Regions from separate parts of the Paenibacillus sp. QJM3NY_38 genome, predicted to be linked through region 1. Evidence: riboswitches for the same ligand, from Rfam matches in the RefSeq annotation. Region 1 holds a riboswitch; the other holds the start of a gene.
The links. A riboswitch is a leader RNA that binds a small molecule or an ion and turns the genes downstream of it on or off. The one in region 1 is predicted to bind cyclic di-AMP.

Region 1 (14,833 bases):
TTTCAGCCGGCATATCCGCCGGATTCATGAAGCGCAGGTCATCCGGGTTAATGAAGCTGCGGAACGATTCTGCGTTCTGAGCGAGTTCAACTAGCTCAGCAAATGAATACGTCAATCCTTGATTCTCCCATTGCCGCTTGCACTCCTGAAGAATCCAAAGACCCATGATATTCTTCAGCAATTGAAAGGTTTGATAAGCTCCACCCTCATTGGAGAAGTCTTCTTCCAGCACATCCGTATGGACAAGCGGCTCCGGAAGCTCGGTTCCGAGAAGCGACCAGGTACCGCATACAAGATAGGCAAATCGGAAGGTGTTTGCAGGAACGGCTACCACGGCGGATTCCGTATCATGTGATGCCACGGCAATCGCTTTAATCGCCGGAACGCCCAGCTCTTGCGCTACGGCATCCTGCTGCCTTCCAATTACGGTTCCCGGTTGTACGGGTTCAATGAACAGGGATGCGGAAAGCCCCAGCTCCTCCATTAAGGGCTCATTCCACTTGCCTTCTGTAACATGATAGAGCTGAGTCGTGGTGGCCATGGTGAACTCGCACGCCTGGACCCCCGTCAGATAATAGTTCAGAAGATCCGGAGTGAGTAGGAACTTATCTGCAATATCAAGCATCGGAGATTTTGACTTGAGCATCGCATTTAACTGGAAGATCGTGTTAAACGGCATGAATTGCAGTCCGCTTTCTTGAAACAGACGTTCTCTCCCGACCTGCTCGCAGGTTTCCTCCACCATGCCTTCCGTCCGCAGATCCCGGTAATGATAAGGAACTCCGATGAGCTCCCCGTTACGGTCAATCAGTCCATAATCGACGCCCCATGAATCGATGCCATAGCTGACCGGCTGATAGCCGGCTTGGAACGCTTTGCGGATGCCATGCTTAACCTCCTGGAGCAGCATCGGGAAATTCCAGTGCAAATGCTGTCCCATCTGGACGGGTATATTGGCAAAGCGGTGAATCTCGGTAATCTTCAGCATGCCGGGCGATTCATGATCAGCAGAGGTGATCTCGCCCAGCAGCGCCCGGCCGCTGCTGGCCCCCAAGTCAAACGCAAGCACCGCGGATGAATTGCTCATAAGCCGCATCCTTTCTCACCATGAGTACTATATCGATCCGAGTTTGAACAACCGGATCTGATCCACAATCTTTCTATTTCATCTTCTGCAGGAGCTGAATACGATAATCTTCGCTCTCCAGCGCAGCGATATCATCCACTTCCTGATCTGTTAGCGGCACCGGTGTGCCGGCAGCCTTGGCGCTCAGAAAAATTTTGGCGCTCTCCTCAACTACCTGGGTTCGGTAATACGCTTCACGCAGATTCCGGCCGGTTGTAACCAGTCCATGGTTACCAAGCAGGATGGAACTGGCCGTCGTTACTTTCTCCGCGACGGCATCTGCCAGCAAATCTGTCGTAGGAATGATGTAAGGGATGTATGCCGTACGTCCAACCAATGCCGCCTGGTCCGGAAACATCACCGGCAGCTCCCTCTCAACCAACGTAAAGGCAATGCAGTGGGATGGATGTGTATGCACCATCGCCCCGATATCGGGCTTGCTGCGGTAACCATACAGGTGCATCAGCACTTCGGACGAAGGCCGTAATCCTATATCGGTAATATCGCCGGTCGGGATATCGACTTCGATCCATTGCTCCGGCTCAATCTCCTCCAGCGCAAAACCGCTCGGAGACAAATACATTTTGTCCCCGGCTCTCGCGCTGATGTTTCCTCCCGGTCCTACAACGAGTCCGCTGTCGACGATTTTTTTGGCATACTTGCAGAGCTCATTTCTCGTTTCCATGTTCAGCATGTTCTCCTACTCCTCTCGTTAACATTTATTTATATAGAGGACCGAAGTTCTGACAAGCGCGGAAGTCCGCGCTCTCCGGATCGGTCGTTCCGAACATTCCCCATGCACGTGGGCGGAACACCTCTTCGGCTGGCACATTATGCATGTTGACCGGAATACGCAGGACCGAGGCCAGGGTGATGAGATCCGCTCCGATATGTCCGTAACTGATTACGCCGTGGTTAGCGCCCCACTGGTTCATGACCTCATAAACGCTTGAGAATGCACCCTGTCCCGTAAGATTCGGCACAAACCAGGTCGTTGGCCATGTCGGGTCTGTTCGCTTGTCGAGCGTGTCGTGTACCTCCGCCGGCAGATCCACGGAATAGCCTTCGGCAATTTGCAGCACGGGACCAAGCCCTTTTACCAGGTTAAGACGGAACATCGTCATCGGCATGCCGCCGCGCGTCAAGTAGTCGGTCGAGTAACCGCCGCCCCGGAAATACTCCAAGTTAGCCGGTCTCCACTGGGTGGCCTTCAGCGTGCGATCGACCTCTTCATCCGTGATCTCCCAGAATGGTTTCATGGCAGGTTTGCCGTCTAACTCCTGCTCGCCTGTTCCATCCAATGCAGCCGAGCCGGAATTGATCAGATGCAGGATGCCATTCTCTGCTTTTCCTTCAAGCTTATAGCCGGTAACCCGTTCTACCGAAGCCGGACTCCAGTAAGTACGCACATCCGCGAAAATCTGTGCCGTGTTGGTTAACAGGTATCCGAACAGCATGCCGACTCCGTTCAGGCTGTCATTCTCGGTTGCCACGATATACGGCGAACGTCTGCCGTTCCAATCGAAGGAGGAGTTGAGGATCGTCTCCAGGAAGTCACCGTTAGGGGAATGATCCGTCCACTGCCGCTGACCTTGGAATCCGGAAGCGATAGCGCTGTGGCCCTGCGCCTCCTCTTCAAAGCCAAGCTCCTTCAGGCGCGGATTACCGATCATCAAATCGCGGGTGATCAGCGTCATTTTGACGACGGTTTCCCACTCCAGATCTTTGCGCTCCCGGCTGTTCTGGAGATGATCCGGATTGTTATCCGGTCCTTCCGTACAGTTCTCCTTCACCCAAGCAAGCGCCTGTTCATATTCTTCAGGATCATAGATGCCCTCTTCCAAGCGGCGCGTAAACTCGCTCATATCTACATATTCGTTCCGCATGCCCAGATACTCCTGGAAGAAGCTGTCGTCCACGATCGAGCCGGCGATACCCATCGACACCGAGCCCATGGACAAATACGATTGTCCGCGCATGTACGCTGCAGCTAAACCGCTCCGTGCAAAACGCAGAAGTTTCTCTTGAACGTCGTCCGGAATACGAGTATCCCCTTCATCCTGAACGTCTTCGCCATAGATACCGAATGCAGGAAGCCCCTTCTGGGCATGGGCCGACAGTACCGCGGCCAGGTAAACCGCGCCTGGACGTCCTGTTCCGTTAAAGCCCCATACCGCCTTTGGACGCGAAGGATCGACATCCATCGTCTCGGTGCCGTAACACCAGCAAGGCGTAACGGTTATGGTTAGGCCGACTTCGGCATTTTTGAATTTTTTGGCGGCTGCAGTCGCTTCGGCCACTCCGCCAATGCACGTATCCGCAATCACGCATTCAACCGGCTCGCCGTTCGGATATTTGAGCTCCTTCGTCAACATCTCGGCGACGGCCTTTGCCAGATTCATGGTCTGTTCCTCGAGAGATTCGCGAACCCCTCTCCGTCTTCCATCTATCGTAGGGCGAATCCCGATTCTCGGAAATCCGTCCCGCCATCTGTAATCGTTTTCAATTGTCATGTATGTAACGCCCCCTATAAGGATTATGACATCATTGTAAGATGATTCGGTGCAAGAGATAACCCACTATTTTGTTATATCGGATCCTAATTTCAGCAAGACAGTGAACCATCCCGAATAGCAGATGTAAACGATTTCCGCATGAAACAGCGTTTTGCATTATAATTAGGTAGAGGATGTTGCTTTCCAGGAGGGAGACAAGACCGTGCCAAAGATTGAAATCTCGCATAGCAAAAGCGATCATTTCCGCTTCATCAAAAATCCGGAGCTGCTCTTTGCCGGGCAGGTCGTGGACGAGGACTTCTTTTATGGACCGCCACAAATTCATGATTTCTGCGAGATCATCTATGTTGTAGAAGGATGCGGAGAATTCACGATTGCAGGAAAAATATACGAACTCCACAAGGGCGATGTCGCGATATATAACCCCGGCATTCCTCATGAGGAAAGATCCATCACGGACGGACCTTTCAAGGTGATCTACTGCGGCGTGGATTCGCTTCACATTGAAGGGGTTCCCCAGGGAATGCTGCTCCCGGCCTATGTGGAGCCAGTCATATCCTGTGAGAAATACGCCTATAAAGTGGAGAGCTATCTTTCCGAGATCCTCCGTGAATGCGATTCGCAGGTGCTGGGGTATGAAACGCTGAGCACCAACCTGCTGATGTCATTGATTACCGTAATCTATCGCATTGTGGACGTTAAACACCAATTCCAGTCCTTGAAGGGCAAGAACGAAATCGCGCTGCGGACCAAACACTTTATCGACACCAACTATACCCAGAGCATCAGTCTCAAGGACATTGCCGATACGATGTATGTCAGTCAGCATTATTTATCCCATCTATTCAAAAAAGAAGTCGGCGATTCCCCCTTCAATTACTTGATATCCCGCCGGATTGAAGAGGCCAAGCGCCTGCTGGCGGATTCCGAAATGCCGGTACATGAGGTTGCTTCCCAAGTCGGTTACGGCAATGATAAGTACTTCTCGATGTTATTCAAAAAAATTACCGGTCAAACGCCGAGCTCGTTCCGGGAACAGAGCAAACTGGGTATGGAGTAAGGGATTGCAATTTTATCTTTCCAGCAAATCAGGCAGCCGTTGTGGTACGGCTGCCTGCTTTTTAAATATGAACGGCAATCTGCCTTCGATGTCGTCAAAAGTATGGGGCATGCTTGATTTTGATGGGACCGACAGCTTCGATCTTGCTCTGGCATCCCAGTCGGTAGCCTTCTTCGATTTCTTCTGGATCCAGGCGCCGCTCTTCGGCCAGACTGGGCTCGGACAAATATTCGATTCCCTCCACCACCATGCAGCGGCAGCGCGCACAAGTTCCTCTTTTGCAAAAAGAGTTCCAGTCCACCTCATTCCGCTCGGCCAGATCAAGCACCGTCATGCCAAGAACAGGCGCCACGCTGCGGCGAACCTCACGGCCTGCAAGTTCAATGATCGGATCCGGTACGGCTTCCATCATCTCTTCCGCTGCAGGGATCGAGGCTTTGTCTCCGCTATCCCCGCCCTTTTTCTTCTTCCAGAATTTAAACACCCGTATTATCCCCCTATGCATGTCATCATCAGGTTATGTATCAAATCCTTCATTTATTATACTGGAAAGTTTAAAAATTCAACATGCTTACTCTTATCGATTCTATGACATTGACATCATGGAATTGGAACTCTATGAAAATTTTGCTATACTAACGTATGCTAGACCCAATTCCATATTCTATGAAATCATTCTATTATTTTAATGGATCGGAGGAAATACATAAGCATGCTGCACAAACAAATAGGAAAAACAGCTGCTGCTGCCGTTCTTGCCTTATCCCTGCTCGGCATCACCCCCCATGTTAGCCAGGTACATGCAGAGCCTGCCATATCGGTAAAGCTGGATGACGTTACGCTAACCTTCGATACGGCTCCGCGGGTTGACAAAGGGGTCACCTACGTTCCATTCCGGACGGTTGGAGAAGCACTGGGCATTCAAATCACGTGGAATAGCAAGACGCAAACCGTGAAGGCCATTGGCGAGGTGAAGGGTCAAACGACGGAAGTGCTGCTTCAAGTCGGGAGCTCGAGCGCAACCGTCAACGGTAAAAAAGTGAAGCTGGCCGCTCCCCCTGTCCAGCGGGAAGGCCGCGTTCTGATTCCGCTGAGCTCATTCAGCAGCCAATTCGGCGTTAATGTGGGCTGGAATCAGGCGACTCGCACGGTCTCCCTCGTGTCGCCGCAGCGCGAAATGCATTTGAGAGCCTTTTACGCTTTGCAATCTTTCCAAGAGCGGGATCTCGTAGCCTCCATGAATTCAGTCGCCTTCGGCTGGAGCCGCATTGATCGGGAAGGTCAGTTTACACTTCAAGGCGACGAGTATCGTCTGCCTGCGGCGGCCGGCGACGTTACGCCGCAATCGATTGTGGCAAACGCAGCAGATCGGGAGATTAAACCATATCTTATGGTTTACGCCTTGGACGGAAATGGTGAATTAACCAAAGTTCTGAGCGACAGCAGCCTGCGCCAAAAGTCCATTGAAGGCATCACAGCCGCGGTAGCGGAGAACGGATTTGGCGGAGTTGTGCTTGATTTTGAAGGGCTCGGTTTTAAACTGGATGCGGTGAAACAGCAGAAGCTGCTCAATGATTATGTCAAGCAATTGAAGACAGCATTGCCCCATGACATTGCCCTATCCTTAGCGGTGCCGCCACTGAACAGCGCTTATAAAGGCTATGATTACAAAACACTGGCCTCCATCGCCGATGACCTGATTGTTATGGCTTATCAGTACAATCCGGTCGGAACCAAATCTCAGGTTCCCGAACCGAACAGTATGGTGGACCAAGCGATTCAGTCGGCACTCCAAGCAGGCGTCCCGAAGCAGAAGCTCCTCCTCGGCATCAGCCTATTTAGCGAAACCGCCACTTCCGTGGACGATAAACTCGGCTTGGCCAAACGTTATGACCTGAAAGGTGCTGCTTTTTGGCGCCTAGGCTTGTTCCGCCTCTATAACAATGGAATGGAAGCTGCCGTGAATGCCTCTGTTGTTAAGGAGTAACCGAACACCCCCTTGTGGGATGATAGCTTTTAGTAAGAAAAGCGTCTATCGACGTACCTTCACAGATGACAGACCGCAGTTAGTAGAAGTTTTTCTTGCGATATCAGAAAGTCACAAGCTTCGAAGTTTATACTTTCCAATATCTAAAAAAGAAAGCCTGACAAGGTCATCCCTTTGTCAGGCTTTCTGGTTATGTATCGTACCCTAAATGGCTGCGTTATCCAATTAGCTTGCGCTTCCTACCAGCTTTGCATAGTTTTCTTGACTCAAAACACGACGTGCCGTGACATAACGCGGCTCGTAATAGGAATCGCTAAGCTTGCTGATTCTGACTCCCTTGCTGCTGGAAGCATGTGCAAATTGTCCGTCACCAATGTATACGCCTGCATGGGAAATTCCGCTACCGCTTGTATTGAAGAATACCAAATCTCCAACCCGCAGATCTTCACGATCCACATGTTCGCCCGCTTTAGCCTGGCTTTGGGAAGTGCGCGGAAGATCAATATCGAAATTTCTAAACATGTACAGTATAAATCCGGAGCAATCAAACCCGCTGGTAGTTGTTCCGCCCCATTTGTATGGAGTTCCTACCAATTGCTTCACTTGATACTGAAAATTCGGTTGTTGATCAGCAAATGCTGAAACGGCACCAGAAGAAAAAATAATTGCAGACCCTAGCAAGGTGATGACAAACTTCTTCAAAATATGTTCTCTCCTTCGATGCCTACGGAGTTAGCTAAGGGTTCGGTTGAAGGTTCCCTATACTCTCTATACAAGAGTAATTCACCCAAGACGGTTCCCCCGTTTTCACAAACGAAATTCGGCAAAATTCATTAACGTTTTGTAACCTTCTCTTAATATAGTATACAAGCAAGGATGCTGTCAATCATATCCTAAAAATCTATCGTTTTATGTTCGGAGCTGTCGTAATGATGAAGAATTTCGGTCGGATTTTAGTTCACCCTCTCACTCAGTCATGACAATTATGTAACTCTGTTTTTCTTTTCGCGCTGCTTTTTTAATTAATCTAGCAACTTTTTACAAATCTTTACGTTTACATAATAGAATGAAATTAAAGAGGTGATCCATCACTTATGAGTCAAATAACGATGGCAGAAGCACTAGCTGTCCGGGCAGCAATTAACCGTCTCATCAATCAGTTGATGTCGGAACGCTTGAACAATAGCAGCACGATCATTGAAAAAGGGGAGACGGCGGAATACCCTACGCGCAGCGTGGATGCCATTACGGAAGAAATCGAAGCGGCCTCGGCGGATTATAGGAAGCTGGATTTGCTGATGGCAATCTCCAATACCACGCAGACTATTCCCTGGAACGGCTCCGACATTACGATCATGGAAGCGATCGAGCTGGCCAAACAAATACGCAGCGATATTGGACAGCTTGCCCAACTCGGCTCCCGCAAGAAGCTGGAGCGCCAGAGCAGCCGTGGCAGCGGAGACGGTGCCATAACGCTGTTCAACGTCGCCTTATATGATCCGGAGGCTTATCAGGCGCAAGCCCGCAAGAAGGAACGCGAGGTAACCAAGCTCTCTTCGCTGATTGAGCATGCCAATCATACATCTCTGATTACGTTTGACGCATCCAAGTACATGGAATAGCGACAGCCGCCGGCTCCAAGCCTGCAGGTCACCCCACGTGCGGGTTTGGAGCCGGCGGTTTCCGCCGGCGGGCGGGAAAGTGCGAGCAACCGTTTATTGTTTGTCGGATACAAACAAACCTAACCAGAAACCAAAAAAATCGACTCAAGTGCAAACGGATGACGGTTTACGGTTCACTCCTATCACTTGTTACTTGTTACGGACTTATGACGCAAATAAATGATCGCTCCGTTTCCCGCTCTCTCTATAAATAATTGGAAAGCCGCCCTCAGAAGGGCGGCTTTTGTTGATTTCTCTTTAGCTAGGTAACTTGATACTACGTCGTCATTCCGAGCGCTCTTTCTGGTATCTATTTATCATTGATCCTATTCGTATCATTCTCTTCAGGCCTATGCTACTGGAACAAAGCCGCAGCTCCAACCAGACCAACATCGTCCCGAAGTCCTGCAGGAACGATCTCGTACGTCCCTAAATAGGACGGCATGACCAGCTTATCCGTCATTTCCCGCAGCTGCGGGAACAACAGCTCACCAGCTCTGCTCACACCCCCGCCAATGACGATGCGATCGGGGTTAAAGCTGTGAATGACGTTAACCAGTCCAAGCGCCATGTAATAGATGGCACGATCAATGACCTCCACTGCAACGGGGTCTTGAAGACGTTTGGCCTCGAATACATGCTTGGCGTTCACTCCCGCATCAGCTGCAGCCAGTTCTGATATGACACTTGGCTGGGTAAGCATTCGCTGGGATGCTGCGAGTCCGATGGCTGTTCCAGAAGCAAATACCTCCCAACAGCCGTGGCTGCCGCAATTGCACTGCGGACCGCTGGGATCAATGATATGGTGTCCCAGTTCCCCAGCAAAGGAACTGCTGCCCAGGAACAGCTTCCCATCCAGCACGATGCCTGAGCCGATACCGGTGCTCAGCGTCACGTACACCATGTTCGTCGCCCCTCTTCCAGCACCTCTTACATACTCTCCCCATGCGGCTGCATTAGCATCATTCAGCACCTGAACTTCCGTATGCAGCTCACGTTCCATCCATGCTTTGAGGGGAACATTCGTCCATTGCGGCAGATTCGTCCCGTGAATGACAATGCCCTCCCGGCTGTTAACCGTTCCCGGCGAAGCCATGCCAATCCCTCGGAGCGATTGGCCGCCCGAGACGCTGCGAATCATATTCGTAATTCTCGTAACCACTTCCTCGGCCGTACGGGCTCCTGCCGTCTCCATTTGCTCCCGGTTCAGCAGCTGTCCTTCGGAATCAAAGAGCGCTGCCGCGATCTTCGTACCCCCAAGGTCAACGCCAACCACAAATTCTTGCTGTTTATTCAATACGGTTTGCAATTTTTGTTCACCTGTTTCCGATAGGTTTGCTACTTCTATTGATGTAAGCTGTCAGCCAATGATCGCAGCTCAACCGGATCAATGGGCTTCAGCCCTGATCGGCCATACCGGACAGCGGAGCCGAAATGCACCTCGCTCACGCCGGTCTGGTCGATAAAATCATGTATGATTTCCCACTTCAGGCCATTGCCTGCCAATATTTTAAGCTCGCTTCCTTCCGTATGTTCCACGAGCTCCCGAATTCTCGGGATGGCTTGCGGTGCAGGCTGCGGTCCGCCAGACGTTAGGACGCGGGTAACCGACCGGTATTTCTGCAATGTACGCAGCCCTTCGAACTGATCCTCCAATTCATCAAAAGCCCGGTGGAACGTGACCTGCATATCCCCTGTCCATTCCAGCATTTTGACTAAGGAGACCTCGTCAATCTTTCCTTCCGGAGTCAGCATGCCGATTACTACGCCAGCTGCGCCTGCCTTGCGGATCGCCTTCACCTCCGCGATCATGGTAGCTATATCATGTTCGTTGTACACAAAGGATCTGCTATGAGGTCTGACCATGACATGAACAGGAATCTGAACGGCTTTCACAACCTCTTCTACAAGCCCGATTCCCGGCGTAAGCCCGCCTTCGGTGATCGCCGTGATCAATTCCAGGCGGTCCGCGCCATTCTGCTCTGCTGTGATGGCATCATCCACGCATGTTGCGATTATTTCAAGCAGCATCATCGTCACTCCTTATTGAAGTTGATTCTTTATGCATGGGAAAACTGCTTCTCCACATAATCCGCGAGCAATCTCGCGCCGTATCCGGTAGCACCCGCTGCGGAATGAGGGAATTCCCGTTTATACTGGACCGTGCCCGCCATATCGATGTGCACCCATTCCATGGAATCCGCCACAAAATGACGGATAAACAGCGCAGCCGTTATAGCGCCAGCCAAAGTGGACGTACCGACATTTTTCAGATCGGAATAATCGCTTCTAAGCTCTGATTCGTACTCGTCCATCAGCGGCATAGGCCATACGCGCTCTCCATTACGCTCACCGATCTCAACCAAATCGGCCGTAATCTGTGGGTCGCCCCAGATGCCCGCAATCTCCAAGCCCAATGCGGCTCCGACATTACCGGTGAGGGTTGCGATATCAATCACTTTATCTGCGCCAAGATTCGCTGCATGCAGCAGTGCATCGGCAATGATCAATCTGCCCTCCCCATCCGTATTGGCGACCTGAACGCTTAAACCGTTCGGATAATGAACGACGGAAGATGGTAGCATCGCATCCGGTCCCGATAAATTATCCGCAACGGCGATCAGCGCCGTTACGCGTACCGGAGCTTTTTGCGATACCAGAATATCCATGGCACCCACGACCGCTGCAGCGCCTCCCATATCCATACGAGCATCGCTGATGTCTCGGCCGATTTTAACGTTCATACCGCCCATATCAAAGGTTACACCTTTGCCGATGAGTATAATATGAGGGCTCTCCTTCTCGGAACCCGCCCCATTATAGGCAATCTCAATCATGGCAGGCTCATGCTTGCTGCCGGCTCCCACGGCGATCAGACCGTTCATCTGCCGATCATGGAGCTCTTGTCCGCGATACACATGTAGCTGAACGGGTGCCTTCTTGAAACGGTCCTCAACAACCGCTACGAACGCTTCCGGATTTAACGTTTCCGGAGACTCATTCACCAGGTCACGGGTGAACTGCGTCCCTTCGATCCGGATTTCTGCCGTCTGTATAATGGCTTCCAGATCTTCACGGGAAAGCCCCTCCCAGTCTTCCAGTCGAAGATGAAGAGACAGGGATTGCAGATTGGCCGTGACCCCGCGATGCTTATTGAATTGATATAGTCCATACATCCAGCCTTCAACCCACGCCTGGAGTTCATCCTCTATCGAAATCCGGGAAGATGCCCCGACGCCGCGGACTGAGGGGCGAATCAGCGCTGCGCTTGTTTTATTCTCCTTGAGCAATGCTCTCGCGGCTGATGCGCCTGTTCTGCGCACTTGCTCCAACGTCAGCTTTGAACGCTGCCCCATGCCGACAATTAGATCATCCGCTTCTTGATCGGAGCGGCCAAAGAACCACGTCAGCGTCATGCGCTGCTTTCGAGATTCCGTTAAACGAAAATGAGACTCCTCGCCCTCATAAACCACATAAATCGAAGTATCTGCCAGGTGAGCTTCATCTATTGTGATGTTCATCGAGCCTTCCCTCCTCTATAAGAGAATCATCGCTGTTAAGCGTTTGTTAAGCGTTTTTCATGATTTCATCGTCATATAAATGGCATGCCACCTGATGGCCCGGCTCAACCTCACGATAGACCGGCGTAATCTGTTTGCACACTTCCATGCAGGAAGGACAGCGTGTATGGAAGCGGCAGCCTGTCGGAGGATTCACCGGACTAGGCAGATCACCCTTCAGAATGATCCGTTCCTTCTTCTGCTTCGGATCCGGAACGGGTACCGAAGATAGCAGCGCTTGAGTGTAAGGATGCAGCGGGCGATCATACAGCGTATCTTTATCGGCGGTCTCCACGAGCGCTCCCAAATACATGACGCCGATTCGGTCGCTGATATGCTCAACCACGCTGAGATCATGGGAGATGAACAGATAAGTCAGGCCGTATTCCTCTTGAAGATCCTGCAGCAGGTTCAGCACCTGCGATTGGATGGAAACATCCAGCGCGGACACAGGCTCGTCGGCAACAATTAGATTCGGACGCACGGACAGCGCTCTGGCAATGCCGATCCGCTGCCGCTGACCGCCGCTGAACTCATGAGCAAAACGCTCGGCATGGAAACTGTTTAATCCGACCGTTTCCAGAAGCTCGCAGGCCAGTTTGTCCCGCTCTTTGGTGCTCAGCTTGGTATGAATCAGCAAGGGCTCCGCTACCAGTTCTTTGACTTTCATCCTTGGATTAAGAGAGGCGTACGGATCCTGAAAGACCATCTGCATGTCTTTGCGCAGCGGGCGCATCTGATTCTCGTTGTATCCGCTAATATCCGTTCCGTTAAACAGCACCTCGCCGCTATTCGGCGTCAGCAGACGGGTCACCAGGCGGCCGGTGGTCGATTTGCCGCAGCCGCTTTCGCCAACCAGACTGAAGGTCTCGCCTTTATGGATCGCGAAGGAGATTCCATCCACGGCACGAAGCTGCTTGGATGTACCGAAGAATCCTTTTTTCACCGTGAATGATTTCTGCAAATTCTTTACTTCTAATAGAGGTGTTTCTTTCATGCGGTTTCTCCTCCCTTCGTGTGACCTTCCTGTGTCAGCCAGCAGCGGCTCTTGCGATGTTCATCATGTGCGACAGGGAGAAGCTCCGGCTCCTGGGAGAGGCACTGCTCCATGACGAACGGACATCGCGGAGCAAACTTGCAGCCTTGCGGCATGTTCCGCAGATCCGGCACATTCCCTGGAATGGATTCCAAACGGCGTACCTTTTGTCGAAGCTTGGGCACTGAATGAATGAGCCCTTTGGTGTATGGATGCTGAGGGTTCTCGAACAGCTCTTCAACCGTTGCCTCTTCCACGACCCTGCCTGCATACATAACAACCACCCGGTCGCACATTTCGGCCACGACGCCAAGGTCATGGGTAATGAGCAGCATGCCCATTTCCTGCTCGGTCTTGAGTCGGTTCATCAGATCCAGGATCTGAGCTTGAATCGTGACATCAAGGGCCGTGGTCGGCTCATCGGCAATCAACAGCTTCGGATTGCAGGACATCGCCATCGCAATCATGACCCGCTGCCTCATACCGCCGGACAATTGGTGCGGATAGTCATCCACGACCTCGTCCGCCCGCGGAATGCCGACTAGTTTGAGGGAGTCGATGGCATGCTGCCGCGCTTTCTTGCGGCTATATCCCAAGTGCAGCATGATGGATTCCTCCAGTTGTTTCCCGATACGAAGGACGGGATTCAGGGATGTCATCGGTTCCTGGAAGATCATGGCCAGCTCGTTTCCGCGATAACGGCGCATTTCTTTTTCCGACATTTGTACGAGATCCTTGCCCTCAAAACTTACCGAGCCCCCGGATATTCGGCCGGGCGTATCCTTAAGAAGTCTCATGATGGACAGGGAGGTCACGCTTTTGCCGCATCCGGATTCACCCACGAGTCCAAGCACTTCGCCTTTATTGATGTGAAAATCGACCCCTGCTACGGCAAGCACCGATGAGCCATCGCGTTTGAATTCCGTTTTGAGACCCTTTACTTCAAGCAATGTTTGCGTCACGATCTATCCCCCCTATTAGTTTTTGGTCTTCGGATCAAGGGCATCATTCAGTCCGTCACCGATCAGATTGAATGCAAGCACAGTCAGGAATATCAGAAGTCCCGGGTAGTACACGATATGCGGTGCAATACTTAAGTAATCGCGTCCCATACTGAGCATAGCGCCCCAGTCCGGTTCTGTCGGCTTGGCCCCGAGTCCGAGGAAGCTTAACGAAGAAGCTGCCAGAATGGCGCCGCCGATTCGCATCGACACGTTGACGATGATGCTGGGAACCGTCTCGGGAAAAATATGCTTCCATATAATCCGGTTATGCTTGGCCCCCATCGATCTTGCCGCCTCTACATATAAAGACTCCTTCGCGGAGAGTGTTACACTTCGGATAATTCTGGCAAACGACGGTGTGCCAAAGACCGCCACCGCGATCACCACATTGGATAATCCCGGCCCCAAAATCGCTACGATTCCAATGGCTAGCAGCAGGTCAGGAAAGGAAAACATGACGTCACTGCCCCGCATAATGAGACGGTCGATCCAGCCGCCATAATAGCCGCTGATCAGGCCGAGAATCGTGCCAAGAACTGCGGATATGAATACAGCACTTAAGCTGACCGCCATGGTCAACCGTGTTCCGTCAATCAAGCGGCTCAGAATATCGCGGCCGTACTCATCCGTGCCCGCCCAGTGGGCAGCCGACGGGCCTTGCATCATCGCATCGTAGTTGGGCTCATTCGGAGGATACGGAACGATATGCGGACCGATCACCGCCAGCACAAGTAGTAACAAGATAAATCCGCTTGATATTACGGCAAGCTTTTGCTTCATGAATTTAGATGTAAACGCTCTGAATTTGCCAGTTGCCTGGCTCTTTGCAAGCATATCCTCCGGTACGGAGGAATGGACCGTCACTGTTGAATTGTCGCTCATG
Region 2 (14,833 bases), 2.1 Mb from region 1:
GCTATCAAATGAACGGTTTTGTTGAAATGAATAAAATAGATATCCGTCAGAAAAACGATACTAATCATAGTAAACAGTAACAGTGAGCTTAAGATGATAATCCTAGGCTTGAGAAGTGAAAGAAAAGAATCATTGTTCAACATGTATCGCCTTCCTTATTTAAATATAGGATGTTTAATCGAAATTTCATCATTAATTATGAACTACTCAATATTATCGGTTACTAACGATATGGGATTGAGGTGAAAGGGTTTGTTCGATGCGATTAGTCCAATTGCATTTCGATTAGGGCCAATCCAATTATACTGGTACGGAATTATCTTAAGCGTAGCAGCTCTCATTGGTCTAATCGTTGTTATTCAAGAAGGCAAGCGGTATCAGATCCATCCAGGGTTCTTTTTGGATATGGTGCTAGTTGGCGTGCCGTCGGCTATCGTCGGGGCTAGAGCTTACTATGTCATATTCAAGTGGGAAGATTACCGCGATAACTTTTGGGACGTTTTCAAAATATGGAACGGTGGAATCGCCATTTACGGAGCTTTAATCGGAGCGATCGTTGCTATGATTTTTTTCTTTCGTATACGTGGCTATAATTTTTGGCGTATTGCAGATCTATGTGCTCCTGGTTTGATTATAGGACAATTGATCGGGCGTTGGGGAAATTATATAAATCAAGAAGCTCATGGAGGGCCAGTATCTGAGGATTTTCTTAGGACAACACTACACTTGCCTAACTTTATTGTCGATCAAATGAATATCGAGGGTGTCTATTATCATCCGACCTTTCTGTATGAGTCCATTTGGAATTTGGTTGGTTTGTTGTTGCTCTTATGGTTGAGACGCCAGCCTTTTCTACGTTCAGGAGAATTATTTTTGACTTATTTCACTTGGTATTCCATCGGACGGTTTTTTATCGAAGGACTGCGTACCGACAGTTTAGCCTGGTTTGCCTCTAACTGGCTTGCAGATTTGATGAAATTACTTTGGTCACCGATGGGGCTTATGTTCCAGGAAGGCGAAATGAGTTATGGTACAGTTCGTGTCTCGCAGTTGTTAAGTGTCTTGATTATCCTAATTGCTATTTGCCTCATGGCACACCGAAGGTTTAGAAAACATCAGGAACGATATGCAGACCCAATCGCCAGTAATAGATCTTGATAAATTTAATACAAGAGCCAGTCGAACTTGGTTCAACTGCTATTTTAAATTTCGAGCCTTTGCAAAAGTATTACAATATTGTTTTATTTGTTTCTGCGTTCAAAACGAATTCTTTTCGAATACATGTGATGAATAAGTCCGATAGATACGGGGATTTGAACAAATATGAACATTTATTAATGGATTTAATGAATTATTAAGATAAGATTGACAATAGGAAAAAAATAGACTACATTATGTAGGGTTACAAAATATTAATAAATTATGCCGAGTTTCGTTTTTGAAAACGGGGGAACCATTTTTGGGTGAATTATTCTTGTAGTACAGGGAGTATAGGGATCCTTCTACCGAACCCTCAGCTAACTCCGTAGGCATTGAAGGGAGAAAACATCTTGAAGAAAATTTTACTGTCATTGTTAGGGTCTGCCATTATATTGTCTTCGGGAGCAACCGGTGCGTATGCAGATAATCAACCTAAGTTGACTACTGAAGTAAGTAAAGTCGTTGGAACTCCATATAAATGGGGAGGTACAACTTCAAGTGGTTTTGATTGTTCCGGCTTTATTCTGTACATTTTTGATAAATTCAATCTAGATTTACCACGAACATCAAAAGCCCAGGCCAAAGTTGGCACTCCCGTGTCTAAAGCTAATCTGAGACCGGGGGACTTAGTTTTTTTTAATACAAGTGGCAAGGGAATATCTCATGCTGGAATTTATATCGGTAATGGTCAATTTGCACATTCGTCCAGTAGTAAGGGTGTAAGGATAAGTAGCCTATCAGAATCCTATTACAAACAACGTTATGTAACAGCAAGAAGAACCATTAGTCAAAAGAGTTACACGATGATGGTCGGAAGTTACAACTAAATGGTTTTTAATGAACAAGTCCATGAGAATGAGGACTTGTTTTTTTATGATCAGTGAAATTTAACAATGCAATTGATGAATGAATGTTCATATGATACTTTAAATAAAACGACTATAGGAGGTAAAATCTTTATATGTTAGATGTTATTGTCATCGGTGGAGGTCAGGCCGGGCTTGCGGCTGCTTACTATCTCAAACAAAAATCTGTGGATTTTCTCATCCTTGATGGTCACAAGGAGGTTGGTGACTCTTGGAGAGATCGCTATGATTCTCTTCATCTGTTTACGCCAAGAATGTATAATAGTCTACCAGGTGTTCCCTTTCAAGGTGATCCTCAGGGTTTACCACATAAAAATGAGGTTGCCGATTATTTGAAAGATTATGCGAATCGTTTAGAGCTTCCTATTCAAAGTAATACACAAGTTACATCATTAACCATGAACAATGGAATCTTTGAAGTCTCCACATCGGAGGGTACATTTAGATCAAAAAAAGTTATAGTAGCCACCGGTCCTTTTCAGAAGCCACTAGTACCTTCTTTTCATGACAAGCTTGGTGATGCAGTTATACAATTACATTCTTCTGAATATCGAAATAAGAACCAACTCAAGGAAGGGGTTGTTCTTGTTGTAGGAGCAGGAAACTCTGGGGCCCAAATTGCCAGTGAGTTGGCAGATGATTTTGAAGTGCATCTGTCTGCAAGCGGTGAGATCCAGTATAAACCGTTACATATTTTCGGGAAGAGTATTTTTTGGTATTTCGACAAGGTGGGCTTTTTAACAGCAAACCGCAAAAGTAAGTTAGGTAAATGGTTGCATGCAATGCCAGAACAGATCTATGGAAAAGAGTTAAAGCTGCTCATTCAACAAGGAAGGATAAGACTTCATGTAAGGACCGAAAAGATAGTAGATCAAAAGGTGTATTTTCAGAACGAAGAATCTCCCATACATATCGAAAACATTATCTGGGCTACAGGTTTTAAACGTGATGATCACTGGATAGATATAGAAGCGGCATTTAAAGATGGGTATATCGATCATATAGAAGGTGTATCTGTTGTAAAAGGGCTCTACTTTGTTGGCTTACCGTGGCAAACATCTAGAGGATCAGCACTGCTTGGATGGGTGAAGTATGATGCTCAGCGAATTGTTGAGCACCTGCTGAGAGAATAAAAATGGGGTAGAAGTAGTTCGGGACACTTTCTTCTGACAAAATTCGGTTTGTTAATCGTAATCCTTTCGTTTTTTGTGCCTTTGCTATAAAATAAGTGGTAATGGTAAATAGGATGGTGATTACAGAATGGAGCAGAAGGATCCCTTGATTGAAGATTGTGACACATCATGTTTTGGGTCTGAGGCTGATTTAAAACAAGTTAGGGCCGGAATGATTGATGAGCATGCAGCTGTTCAAGTGGCAGACTGGTTTAAAGCATTCAGTGACCCTACTCGGGTTAAATTGATCAATGCTTTATTGCAGAAAGAATTATGTGTCCATGATCTTTCTGTATTACTCGAGATGGGACAGTCAGCGATCTCGCATCAACTGCGATACCTTCGTAATATGAGGATCGTAAAACGTCGTAAAGTGGGCAAGACGGTGTTTTATTCATTGGATGATACGCACATCGAGCAAATTTTTACACAAACCCTACAACATACAATGCATGGAGATTAACATGAAAGCACCCGCAGTCAGCTGCTGGTGCTTTTTTTGATGTGTTTAAAAGTCTTCACCTAATTTAGAGGAGATTGTACGAAATAATTGACAACTAAGTTTTCATTTGAATATAATGAGTTTAAATAACATATGAATAATTGTTCATGTGTTTACGGAAAGATTGGTGGAAAGGAGAACATACGATGGAAGCTCAACAACAAAGGGTTAAAAAAGAATTGATATTAGAGGGACTAGATTGTGCTAACTGTGCAATGAAAATCGAAAATGGTGTTAAGAAAATTGAAGGTGTAACTTCCTGTTCCGTTAATTTTGTAACGAAGACACTAACGATGGAAACTGCGACCGGACAGGTTGAAAACATTGTATCAAAAGCCAAGGAGAAAGTGAAAACACTAGAGCCTCATATCCGAGTGATTGAAAAGAACAAATCTGCAGCAGGGGCATCACATTCAGAGGACACTCACGGTCATGAAGATGATCACGGACATTCTCATGACCATGGAAATGAGAATACGAAAAGGATGTTAATTCGTTTATTGTTTGGTACCGCTATTGCAGCGGTTGGCTTATTGTCTTCTTTCTCCGGTTATTTAGAATTTGCACTGTTTGTAGTAGCTTACATTGTTATAGGTGGAGATATAGTCCTTCGGGCAGCCAAAAATATTGTTCGCGGACAGGTTTTTGATGAAAACTTCCTTATGACAATAGCAACACTTGGTGCTTTCGCCATTCAGGAATACCCTGAAGGTGTCGCCGTGATGTTGTTCTATCAGGTAGGGGAGATGTTCCAAGGGATCGCTGTAAATCGTTCTAGAAAGTCAATCAGTGCTCTTTTAGATATTCGACCTGACTATGCAAACCTTAAAATAGGTAGCGATACAAAACGTGTATCTCCGGAAGAGGTTAAGATCGGTGACTTTATTGTCGTAAAGCCAGGCGAAAGGGTACCTTTGGATGGTAGGGTCATTGAAGGGATGTCAGCAGTGGATACCTCTGCATTAACTGGTGAATCGGTTCCACGGGAAGTTGAACCAGGCAATGATGTCTTAAGTGGATTTATAAACAAAAATGGGGTTTTAACTGTGGAGGTTGCCAAGGAATTTGGTGAATCTACAGTTTCGAAAATTCTGGATCTAGTTCAGAATGCCAGCAGTAAAAAAGCGCCAACAGAAAATTTCATAACAAAGTTTGCCCGCTATTATACGCCAGTGGTGGTCATTATTGCGGTATTGCTTGCTGTGGTACCTCCTCTTATTATAAGTGGAGCCACATTCTCTGATTGGATTTATCGTGCTTTAGTATTCTTAGTTATTTCATGTCCTTGCGCTTTAGTTGTTTCAATTCCGCTCGGATTTTTTGGTGGTATTGGAGCTGCTTCGAAAAAAGGGGTATTGGTTAAAGGAAGTAATTATCTCGAAGCTCTTAATGATGTAAAATACGTTGTTTTTGATAAGACAGGGACCCTTACAAAAGGGGCATTTACCGTCACCAATATCCAACCTATCGGGGCAATATCTAAAGAGGAGTTGCTCAAATATGCAGCGTATGCTGAAATGCACTCTACCCACCCGATTGCAGAATCTATAAGAGCAGCATACGGTCAGGAAACACGTGAAGAAGAACTGGAAGGATACAATGAAATATCTGGTCATGGCATTCAAGTAAAGGTTAGTGGAAAAGAAGTCTTGGCTGGTAATGCAAAATTAATGAAGAGAGAACAAATTCCATTTGATCAACCTGAAGATTTAGGTACTATCGTACACATTAGTATTGATCGAGCTTATGCAGGATATATTGTCATTTCGGATGAAGTGAAGGAGGATGCTGCAGAGGCTATTCGCTCATTGAAAGAACTGGGCATTAAGAAGACAGTTATGTTAACCGGTGACTCCAAAACTGTAGGAGAAGATGTTGGACGCAAGCTCGGATTAGATCAGGTTCACGCTGAGCTGCTTCCACAGCATAAAGTAGAAGAAATTGAAAAGCTGGATCAACAGAAGACAGCAAAAGAGAAAATCATTTTTGTTGGAGATGGGATTAACGATACACCAGTATTAGCTAGGGCTGATGTAGGAATTGCAATGGGGGGTCTCGGTTCTGATGCAGCCATTGAAGCTGCAGATATCGTCATTATGACAGATGAACCATCCAAGATCACTTCAGCGATTCAAATAGCGAAGCGGACAAGAAGAATCGTGTGGCAAAATATTATTTTTGCGCTGGGTGTCAAAGCCGTGTTCTTGTTACTTGGAGCCTTTGGCATTGCAACGATGTGGGAAGCTGTGTTCTCCGATGTAGGGGTAACACTCCTCGCTGTATTAAACGCAATTCGTGTCATGAAGAGTTAAGCTCAAAGAGCCCTAAGCGGCTCTTTTTTTATTTCTTAACCATAGCAGTCCTATAGCCAGCTTCGGATGCTATCTCCTGGCATCAGGATATAAACCATCTAACAATAAAGAGCATGGTTGTGAATATTCTGAGGCTGATCTGTGTTGAAAAGGTGAATAAAGCGTGAAAGAGTTATGACATTCCGCATAAAAGACTACAATGCGTAGTCTAAATTATATACAATGGTTTAAGCACATATAAGTCGACAGCGAGGAGTGAAGGAAAGATAACTAATGAGTACGATCCGACAACCATAAAACGTATATCTTGAATTTATGAGAAAGGGGTACTTCATGAAAATAAAATGGGCAGCTTTATCATTGATCTTTATTTTTGCCACTGTTCTGACCGGTTGTGAGCCACTTAAGGTCTTAGATCCAAAGGGACCACAAGCTCGTACAACAGCTGATGTCATTATGATATCTATTTGGACCATGGCGATTGTCGTTTTGGTTGTGATTGCGCTTTATGTTTTGATTATTAGGAAGTATCGAGCCTCTAAGCAAAGTGAAGAGTATGAACCTCCTCATATTGAAGGAAGTCTCAAACTCGAAATACTCTGGACATCGATCCCCATATTAATCGTAGCCTTCCTTTCGTTTGTAACGGTGAAATCCACTTATGAAGTGGAGGCTATCCCTAAAGGATATAAGGAGGAGCCTTTAGTCATATACGCATCTTCTTCCAACTGGAAATGGCATTTTAGTTATCCTGAAGAAGATATCGAAACCCTAAATTACTTATTTATCCCGACTGACAGACCGATTCAATTCAAACTGTATTCTTACGGACCCATATCGAGTTTTTGGATTCCCCAGCTCGGTGGACAGAAATATGCCATGGCTGATATGGTAAACACTTTAAATCTTGCAGCTGATGTGCCAGGTGAATACACCGGCCGTAATGCTAACTTCTCTGGTGAAGGGTTTGCTCAACAGACGTTTAGCGTAAAAGCACTTTCTCCAGAAGAATATGATGATTGGGTCACTGAAGTTAAAGCAACAGCTAAACCTCTCACCGAAGAGAAATTTAACGAACTGCTCGAACCAAGACATCTTGGACAGTCCACATTTACAGGAACACACTTAGGCTTTTCACCACCTCCAGCAGGGCACCATCCTTCAACCAAAGAAACGGATTCTAAAGGTGATCCTCCAACTGAAGAGATAGGCAAACAGAATCCTGATGAAAGCAATATGAGTAACATGAACCATTGAGTTCAGCAGAAAGGAGACAGGAGCATGGATTTTTTCGATCGATTTGCCGTCCCCAACCCGGGGCCGACAATTTATGCCTCAATGGTTGCTATAGCTCTTACCGTTTTCGCAATAATCTTTGGCTTAACCTACTATAAAAAATGGGGTTACATATGGCGTGAGTGGCTAACCACGGTTGACCATAAACGTATTGGTATCATGTATCTCATATCTGCTCTGCTGATGTTATTCAGAGGCGGCGCAGACGCGATTATGATGCGTGCACAAACGGCCGTACCTGATAATAATCTTCTTGGAGCCCAAGAGTATAATGAAATATTTACAACCCATGGGGTTGTCATGATTATTTTTATGGCGATGGCATTCATTATGGCTTTAATGAACTTTGTGGTGCCACTTCAGATTGGCGCTCGGGATGTTGCATTTCCGAGGCTGAATGCTTTAAGTTATTGGTTATATTTTTCCGGTGCCATGCTATTTAACATTTCTTTTGTAATCGGTGGATCTCCTGATGCTGGTTGGTCATCTTATTTCCCTCTTGCCGGGAACGAGTTTAGCCAGTCCGTAGGAACGAATTACTATATGTTCGCTCTTCAAATTTCGGGCATTGGTACTTTAATAACGGGTATCAACTTTATCACGACGATATTAAAAATGAGAGCACCAGGTATGACCTTGATGAAGATGCCTATGTTCACATGGTCTGCGCTGATTACCAACCTTATTATTGTGTTTGCGTTTCCCGTACTAACCATTGCGCTCATCATGGGGACAATGGATCGACTATTTGCCACCAACTTCTTTACAACGGCAGATGGCGGTATGGACATGCTTTGGGCTAATTTGTTCTGGGTTTGGGGACATCCAGAAGTATACATTTTAATCCTGCCGGCATTCGGTATTTATAGTGAGATTATTTCTACCTTTGCTCGACGTAATCTCTATGGCTATAAATCCATGGTAATATCCATGGTTGCCATCTCTGCTCTTTCATTCTTAGTCTGGGTACATCATTTCTTTACAATGGGCCAGGGAGCGCTCGTGAACAGCATCTTCTCGATTACGACCATGGCTATAGCCGTACCGACGGGGATCAAGATATTTAACTGGCTATTCACCCTTCGAAAAGGAAAAATTGTTTTTACGGTTCCCATGCTGTATTCCTTAGGGTTTATCCCCATTTTCACAATTGGTGGAGTAACCGGCGTCATGCTGGGAATGGCCAGTGCGGATTATCAGTACCATAACACCATGTTCTTAGTGGCTCACTTCCATTTGGTTATTATTCCAGGAGTCGTTTTTGCGATGCTTGCGGGTCTTACTTACTGGTGGCCAAAAATGTTCGGATTTATGCTAAATGAGAGAATTGGGAAATGGGCATTCTGGTTTATTGCGGTAGGTGTTTGTGTAACCTTCTTCCCTATGTTTATCTCTGGCTTGGACGGACAGGCAAGACGAATGTACACATATTCAGAGTCTACCGGATTTGGTCTGTGGAATATGATTTCATTTATTGGAGCAATTGGGCTTTTAATCGGATTTGTACTTATCGTGTATAACATCTATTACAGCACTCGCTTTGCATCAAGAGATATTCCGGCTGATCCTTGGGACGCTCGATCATTAGAGTGGGCGACACACAGTCCAGTACCTGAATACAACTTTGCTGTAATTCCAACGGTAAATTCAACTGAAGCGTTCTGGGATTATAAGAAGAAAGGATTCAAACTTTTCAGAAATAAAATAGATCAAATTCATATGCCGAATAATAGCGGATTACCATTCATCATGGCGATTATTTTCTTCGTATGGGGATTTGCACTAGTGTTCGCGATGTGGGGCGTCGCCATTGCAGCTACAATCGGAATTTTTGCTTGTTTGGCTTATCGCTCATTTGAAAAAGATGATGGACATTACATCCCAGTTGAAAAAATTATTGATACTGAAAAAAGATTGGGGGAGGTTAGAGAATGAAAACAGATCCATCGCTCCCACTAGAATATGGAACAGAACAAAATCGACTCAATATTTTTGGATTTTGGATTTTTCTTGGGGCTGAAATCTCACTCTTCGGAACGCTGTTTGCTTCTTATTTTACACTAGTTAATCGAACAGGCAGCGGCCCGACAGGTGCTGAATTATTTGAAATCGCCCCAGTAATAATTGAAACTATTTTGCTTTTGGCAAGCAGTTTTACAATCGGATTAGGCATACATGCTATGCGCATAGGAAGACCAAAAGCCATGATCACATTTTTTCTGATTACGTTGCTTCTCGGATTAGGCTTTCTAGGTGTCGAAATATATGATTTCTTTGTGTACGTTCATGAGGGGGCTTCTCTCCAGACTAGCGGTTTTACTGCGATTCTATTTACTACCTTAGGTATTCATGGGGCGCATGTTGCGATAGGTTTAGCCTGGGGATTGTTCATTATCCTTCAAATCAAAAAGCATGGATTAACACCGGCAACCACGAATAAAGCTTTCATTTTCTCGCTGTATTGGCATTTCCTTGACGTTGTTTGGATTTTCATCTTTAGCTTCGTCTTCCTGAAAGGAATGATGTGAACATGAGAGAGTTATTTCCGAGAAAACAAGTGATAGGTTTTGTATTTTCACTTGTCTTGATCGCTGCTGCTCTTACGGTATACTTTTTGGATATGTCCTTCGCCGTCGGGGCTACTATTCTTCTTGTTACAGCGTTCATTCAGGCAGCTATACAATTAGTTGTGTTTATGCATGCTGGTGAAACGGAAGATAAGAAATCAATATATACAAGTCTGTATTATGGGATTTTCATTGCTTTAGTCACGGTATTCGGTACACTTCTGACATTAATCTGGGGTTATTACTAATTTGATATCTGAATCAATGTGCAATTCTCTATAGATGTTGCACTGGTTGGCGACTACTTCTTGTTATTTCAATAAGTAGCCGCTGGTTTCAATGTAACATTTATCTATAAGTAAATCAGCATCTCTCCCTGAATGCTTATTGGTGGCGTATTCTTCATTCATACGAGTTGAATTGTTTTAACAGGGGGCTATATATGAACATTCACATTTATCCACCTCGTAATCAAGGGTTTATGGAATGGGGGGCACAATTAAACGGTCATATACCCGTCAGTTGTGGCAAAACACCGGACGAAAAGGAAGTGGGTCCTCTGTTTTACTGGAACTGGTTTCGAGTAAGTGATTATTTTAGTTCCCCTATACAATATCATCACCGGTTCGAAATTTTGACTTACATGCTTCAGGGAACAATGGAACATGATGACGTGAAAGGGAAGGTCTATAGAGTTAGTCGGGGGGGAGTCCACGTACTGCAGACTGCAACGGGGTTATGTCACCAAGAGCGTTTCTTAGGTCCCCGAGCACATGGATTTCAAATATGGTTTGATCCGAAACGCTCTCAAAGTGTTAGGGATCTTCCGCGCCATCGTGGGTATCAGTCTAGTGCTTTTTCTGTGAAACAAAAGGGAGGTGTGAGAGTTCGTCAGATCATTGGTGACAATTCCCCAATTGTTCTAAAAACAGATGTTTCCATGATAGATTTGGAACTTGAGCACAGGGTATCAATGTCATTAACCCTTGCACCGTTTCGAGTCATGACCATGTTTATCGTTGAAGGCCAAGGGAATCTCAATGATGGTTTAGGCTACTTTCAAAAAGGGGACTTTGTGGCGGTTTATTCCACGGAAAGTGACGCAGAAGATGTACATCTTCAAACTTCTCACAATGGTTACCTTCGAGCCGTTATTGTTGACGTAAGGCAGTATGATTTTGCTTAAGCGCATATTCAGGTCTGGGTAAAGCTATTCGTCGATTTTAGTTCCGAGACCGATTAAGATATTTTTTATTCCTATAAAAAGGATCCCCATCCAGTTGAATGCGTGTTATTGGCATATCCCCAAAGATGATTTAAAGTATAGTAGTCGGTTTAAATCATCATACTATGATATTAATCAACTTGGAAAAGGTGGATTATCATGCGAATAAAAAAGATTAACATGGATGAGGAAGGTCTTAATCGTTTTTTTGGCTCGTTAGAAGCGAAAATTATGGATATCATATGGGCAAAAGGTAGAGTCACAATAAAAGAAGTTCACGAGATGATTGATGATGAGACTCCTATATCAAAAAACGCTGTAATGACAGTCATGACAAGACTGGTGGAAAAGGAATATCTCATTAGAGAATCAACGGGTAAAGGGCGGGCAAAGGTGTCACATTTTTATGCCCCCCAAACGAAAGAGGAGTTTATTACTGAGCAGACACGAGCTGTTACAGACAGCCTCTTTGCGGACTTTGGTACATTTTTGGTCAAAAATCTAATCGATAATCTAGACAGTGCTGACCCTGATTTAATCAAACAATTAGAGCTAAAGTTGAAGGAAATGAGACGAGATGAATAAACCAAGTGAATTTAGTCATAATCCGAAAATATCCTTAACCATTGCTTTACTAATCTGTGCAACTGTCTTGCTTCAGATGGGTTACAATGTCCTTCACCAAATTAAAGACGTGCCTTTTGATTCCGATATTACCCCATTGATGATGTCTACCATTCGAGATGCATTGTTTAATCATGAGATTTTTATAAATGCTTTTATTGCGTATTCGCTCATCATTCTTAGTTATCAAACCATAAAACAATTTTTTCTATATCGAAGTTGGGGTAAATTCGTTAGTTCTAACGAATTGCCTGATTTGTCTATTTACTATTCAGAAAAAAACGTAGATTTGAATTGTAAGATCAAAGTAGTCTCAGATTCAAGAAAGATTGCCGTGACATCAGGATTCTTTAAGCCCTACATCGTGCTATCTAGCGGTCTTATTAACCATTTCGATGAAGAGAAACTTAACGCAATTATTTTACATGAATCGTTTCACTGTTTAAGGCGGCATCCTCTTCATAATGTAATGTTATGCATCAGTTCGAAGAGCCTTATTTATGTACCGATCGTAAGAGAGCTGGTCCAATACTATCAAATATGGATGGAACTGAATGCAGACCGATTTGCAATTGCAAAGATGGGGAGTGAGACGCCTTTAGGCCATGTACTTCTTGATTTAATCAAGAATCAAACCGTAAAAACTCCGGGTTATGGCGTGCACTTCTCGCATACCGCGATAAATTATCGAATTCAGCAGCTGATGGACCCTGAGCGTCAATTACAAGTGATGGTGTTTAGAAAGAAAGCATTGTATGCTTCCCTGGTCGTGCCAATATTAATGGGAATTATCATCATCATGGAATGTATTTAATTCGTTCCTAAGAAGTGCGCAACAATCTAACAGAGTGAATTTCTGCATAAGAAATTCACTCTGTCTTAAATTTGTCAGAATTAGAGTTTTAACATTATTGAATGAACATATCTTCATGTGTTAGTCTGATAGCAATGTTAATTTAAATTTGAAAGGGTTGCTTTATTATGATAAAGAAAATAGGTCAGCAAGTAATAATAGGTATGCTTTTTGCTCTTGTTTTTGCCTTCCCAACTACCATATTTGCACATACTCAATTGGAAACGTCATCACCCAAAGAAGGGGAAACCGTAACGACGGAACTTAAGGATGTATCACTGCAATTTAACACGAATATTGAAAAACTTAGCTCTTTTAAAATCATTCATGAATCGAAACAGGAAGTGCCTCTTGATCAAACTACGATTGAGGGGAAAACGATGACAAGGCATATTATGGATGGGACGGCTCTTGAAAATGGTACGTATACCATTGAATGGAGAATTGTTGGGAAAGACGGTCACCCTATAGAAGGAAAATATGACTTTATTGTCGATATAAAAGCAAAGGAGCCGGTTACAGAAACCAATGCGAATGATCCGGAAATAGCAGATCAAGAGGGTGTTTCTGAGCCGGAGGAAACTCCTGAGGTGACATCCGAAACTGCAAGCGGTAATCAAGCGAATACGGAGTCGGACATAAATCAAACGGAAAAAAATAATATTTGGATTTATTTTGTGGTTGGTATTGTGATTATCCTGATTATAGCTGGAGTAGGAAGAGGAATGACTCGGAGGAAAAAATGAATTGGTATTGGATAGGGGAACCCATACTTTATAGTTGCTTGGCTATTTTATTCGGGGGCATTATCGTCCCACGTGTTCATACACAAGTCAAATTCCCTGCCAAATTATTAATCATAGCAGCAGTAGGAGTAGCGATCTTTTCGTTCCTACCGGTTCTCAGAATTGTTCTCTTTTTCTCAGATGATGCAGGCTTTGCACTTATATTTAAGAATGTCATGCTGTTTTTCTCAGAAGGGAAAGCATATATTTGGACAGTGATTTTCACCGGATTATTTATCAGTATCGTGTTGGTGAACAAAGGAGTTAATAGTAAAGGAACCAATAAAATAGCTCTTACGGGGTTATTCTTGGTAGCGATCGGTATTATCGGGACTCTATCGTGGTCAAGCCATGCATCGTCCAATTTTGGAATCATAGGTTTTTGGACACAATTTTTACATTTGTTTTCTGTAAGCGTTTGGGCAGGAATTCTGGTCGTTGCCGGCTTGTATATACCCAATAAAGCAGATGAGTGGAAGGCGTTTTTAAGATGGTATCATCCGCTCGCAATTATCGCTATGGTTATCATCCTTGTATCCGGATTACTTTTAAATATGAGAACAGATCCTGATTATGTGAACTCTTGGATCACTTCATATGGTCAATCCTTATTGTTAAAACATCTTTTCGTGATTCCACTTTTGGTCATTGCTTTCTTGAACGGTTTCTTAGTAAAAAGGAAGCTAAACCATACGGATTTCAATCCTAAAAAGTGGGTGCTGGTCGAGGGAATCATTATTCTACTGATCTATACCGTTACAGGCTATATGAATCAGCAGCCAGCCCCTCATGATTTAAATCCTCAATTGATGGAATCATCAGCATCTAAGTTATATATGTGGTTGATCCAAGGAGAAGGAGTGCGGGTTCCAGTTGAAATTACATGGAGTCCGATATCTGTGTTCCTCTTTATAGTGGCACTTTGTAGTATTGTTTCAATGTACCTGTTGTTTAAGAAAAATAAGAATGCTTACGCTGCTCTGATTTGTGCAGTTATATTTACATTTGTTTCATTTGTAGGATTTATGACCTTAGTATCCTGAGTTAAGACTTATATTGTTAGTTAAATGAAATTACTTATCCCAAAAGAGCCTGATCATTTTACGATTAGGCTCTTTTTCTGTTGTCTGTTAAAAAAGGTAAGTATTTAAACAAGAATATTAACGAAAATGTGTAAGAGGTGAAGGTTGAAAACAAACCAGCGTAATTTAGTTTAATTTTGGGAACCCTGTATTACGAACCCATAAATCGTTTGAATACACTATGAGCATGAGGAGTTGAAATCAATGGGACCAAAAAGCGCTGCACTTCAACACTCGAGTCATGATGGCCATTCCCAAGATGGGGGTCATTCACATAGTCATGGTAAAAACGTGAATAAACAAGCCTTAAGACTTTCTTTTATTATCATTACAGCATATATGATTGTTG

Region 2: another riboswitch for cyclic di-AMP. It lies ahead of AC0VZ8_RS30125 (C40 family peptidase); the one in region 1 lies ahead of AC0VZ8_RS20160 (C40 family peptidase).

The regions. Positions count from the first base shown of each region.
Region 1 covers NZ_CM149665.1:4,378,529-4,393,361, forward strand. Annotated here, with positions in the region: gene AC0VZ8_RS20130 (rhamnulokinase) at 1-1,087, opposite strand, end outside; gene AC0VZ8_RS20135 (class II aldolase/adducin family protein) at 1,161-1,820, opposite strand; gene AC0VZ8_RS20140 (L-fucose isomerase) at 1,846-3,639, opposite strand; gene AC0VZ8_RS20145 (AraC family transcriptional regulator) at 3,845-4,702, shown strand; gene AC0VZ8_RS20150 (2Fe-2S iron-sulfur cluster-binding protein) at 4,797-5,186, opposite strand; gene AC0VZ8_RS20155 (stalk domain-containing protein) at 5,415-6,689, shown strand; gene AC0VZ8_RS20160 (C40 family peptidase) at 6,915-7,391, opposite strand; cyclic di-AMP (ydaO/yuaA leader) riboswitch at 7,395-7,525, opposite strand; gene AC0VZ8_RS20165 (hypothetical protein) at 7,784-8,311, shown strand; gene AC0VZ8_RS20170 (ROK family protein) at 8,706-9,659, opposite strand; gene AC0VZ8_RS20175 (copper homeostasis protein CutC) at 9,695-10,381, opposite strand; gene AC0VZ8_RS20180 (leucyl aminopeptidase family protein) at 10,411-11,871, opposite strand; gene AC0VZ8_RS20185 (ABC transporter ATP-binding protein) at 11,918-12,907, opposite strand; gene AC0VZ8_RS20190 (ABC transporter ATP-binding protein) at 12,904-13,908, opposite strand; gene AC0VZ8_RS20195 (ABC transporter permease) at 13,924-14,832, opposite strand.
Region 2 covers NZ_CM149665.1:6,474,990-6,489,822, reverse strand. Annotated here, with positions in the region: gene lgt (prolipoprotein diacylglyceryl transferase) at 253-1,158, shown strand; cyclic di-AMP (ydaO/yuaA leader) riboswitch at 1,414-1,547, shown strand; gene AC0VZ8_RS30125 (C40 family peptidase) at 1,551-2,027, shown strand; gene AC0VZ8_RS30120 (flavin-containing monooxygenase) at 2,162-3,199, shown strand; gene AC0VZ8_RS30115 (ArsR/SmtB family transcription factor) at 3,327-3,701, shown strand; gene AC0VZ8_RS30110 (heavy metal translocating P-type ATPase) at 3,848-6,052, shown strand; gene qoxA (cytochrome aa3 quinol oxidase subunit II) at 6,386-7,309, shown strand; gene qoxB (cytochrome aa3 quinol oxidase subunit I) at 7,334-9,283, shown strand; gene qoxC (cytochrome aa3 quinol oxidase subunit III) at 9,280-9,876, shown strand; gene qoxD (cytochrome aa3 quinol oxidase subunit IV) at 9,879-10,163, shown strand; gene AC0VZ8_RS30085 (pirin family protein) at 10,358-11,101, shown strand; gene AC0VZ8_RS30080 (BlaI/MecI/CopY family transcriptional regulator) at 11,300-11,725, shown strand; gene AC0VZ8_RS30075 (M56 family metallopeptidase) at 11,718-12,578, shown strand; gene AC0VZ8_RS30070 (copper resistance CopC family protein) at 12,746-13,363, shown strand; gene AC0VZ8_RS30065 (copper resistance D family protein) at 13,360-14,445, shown strand; gene AC0VZ8_RS30060 (cation diffusion facilitator family transporter) at 14,689-14,833, shown strand, end outside.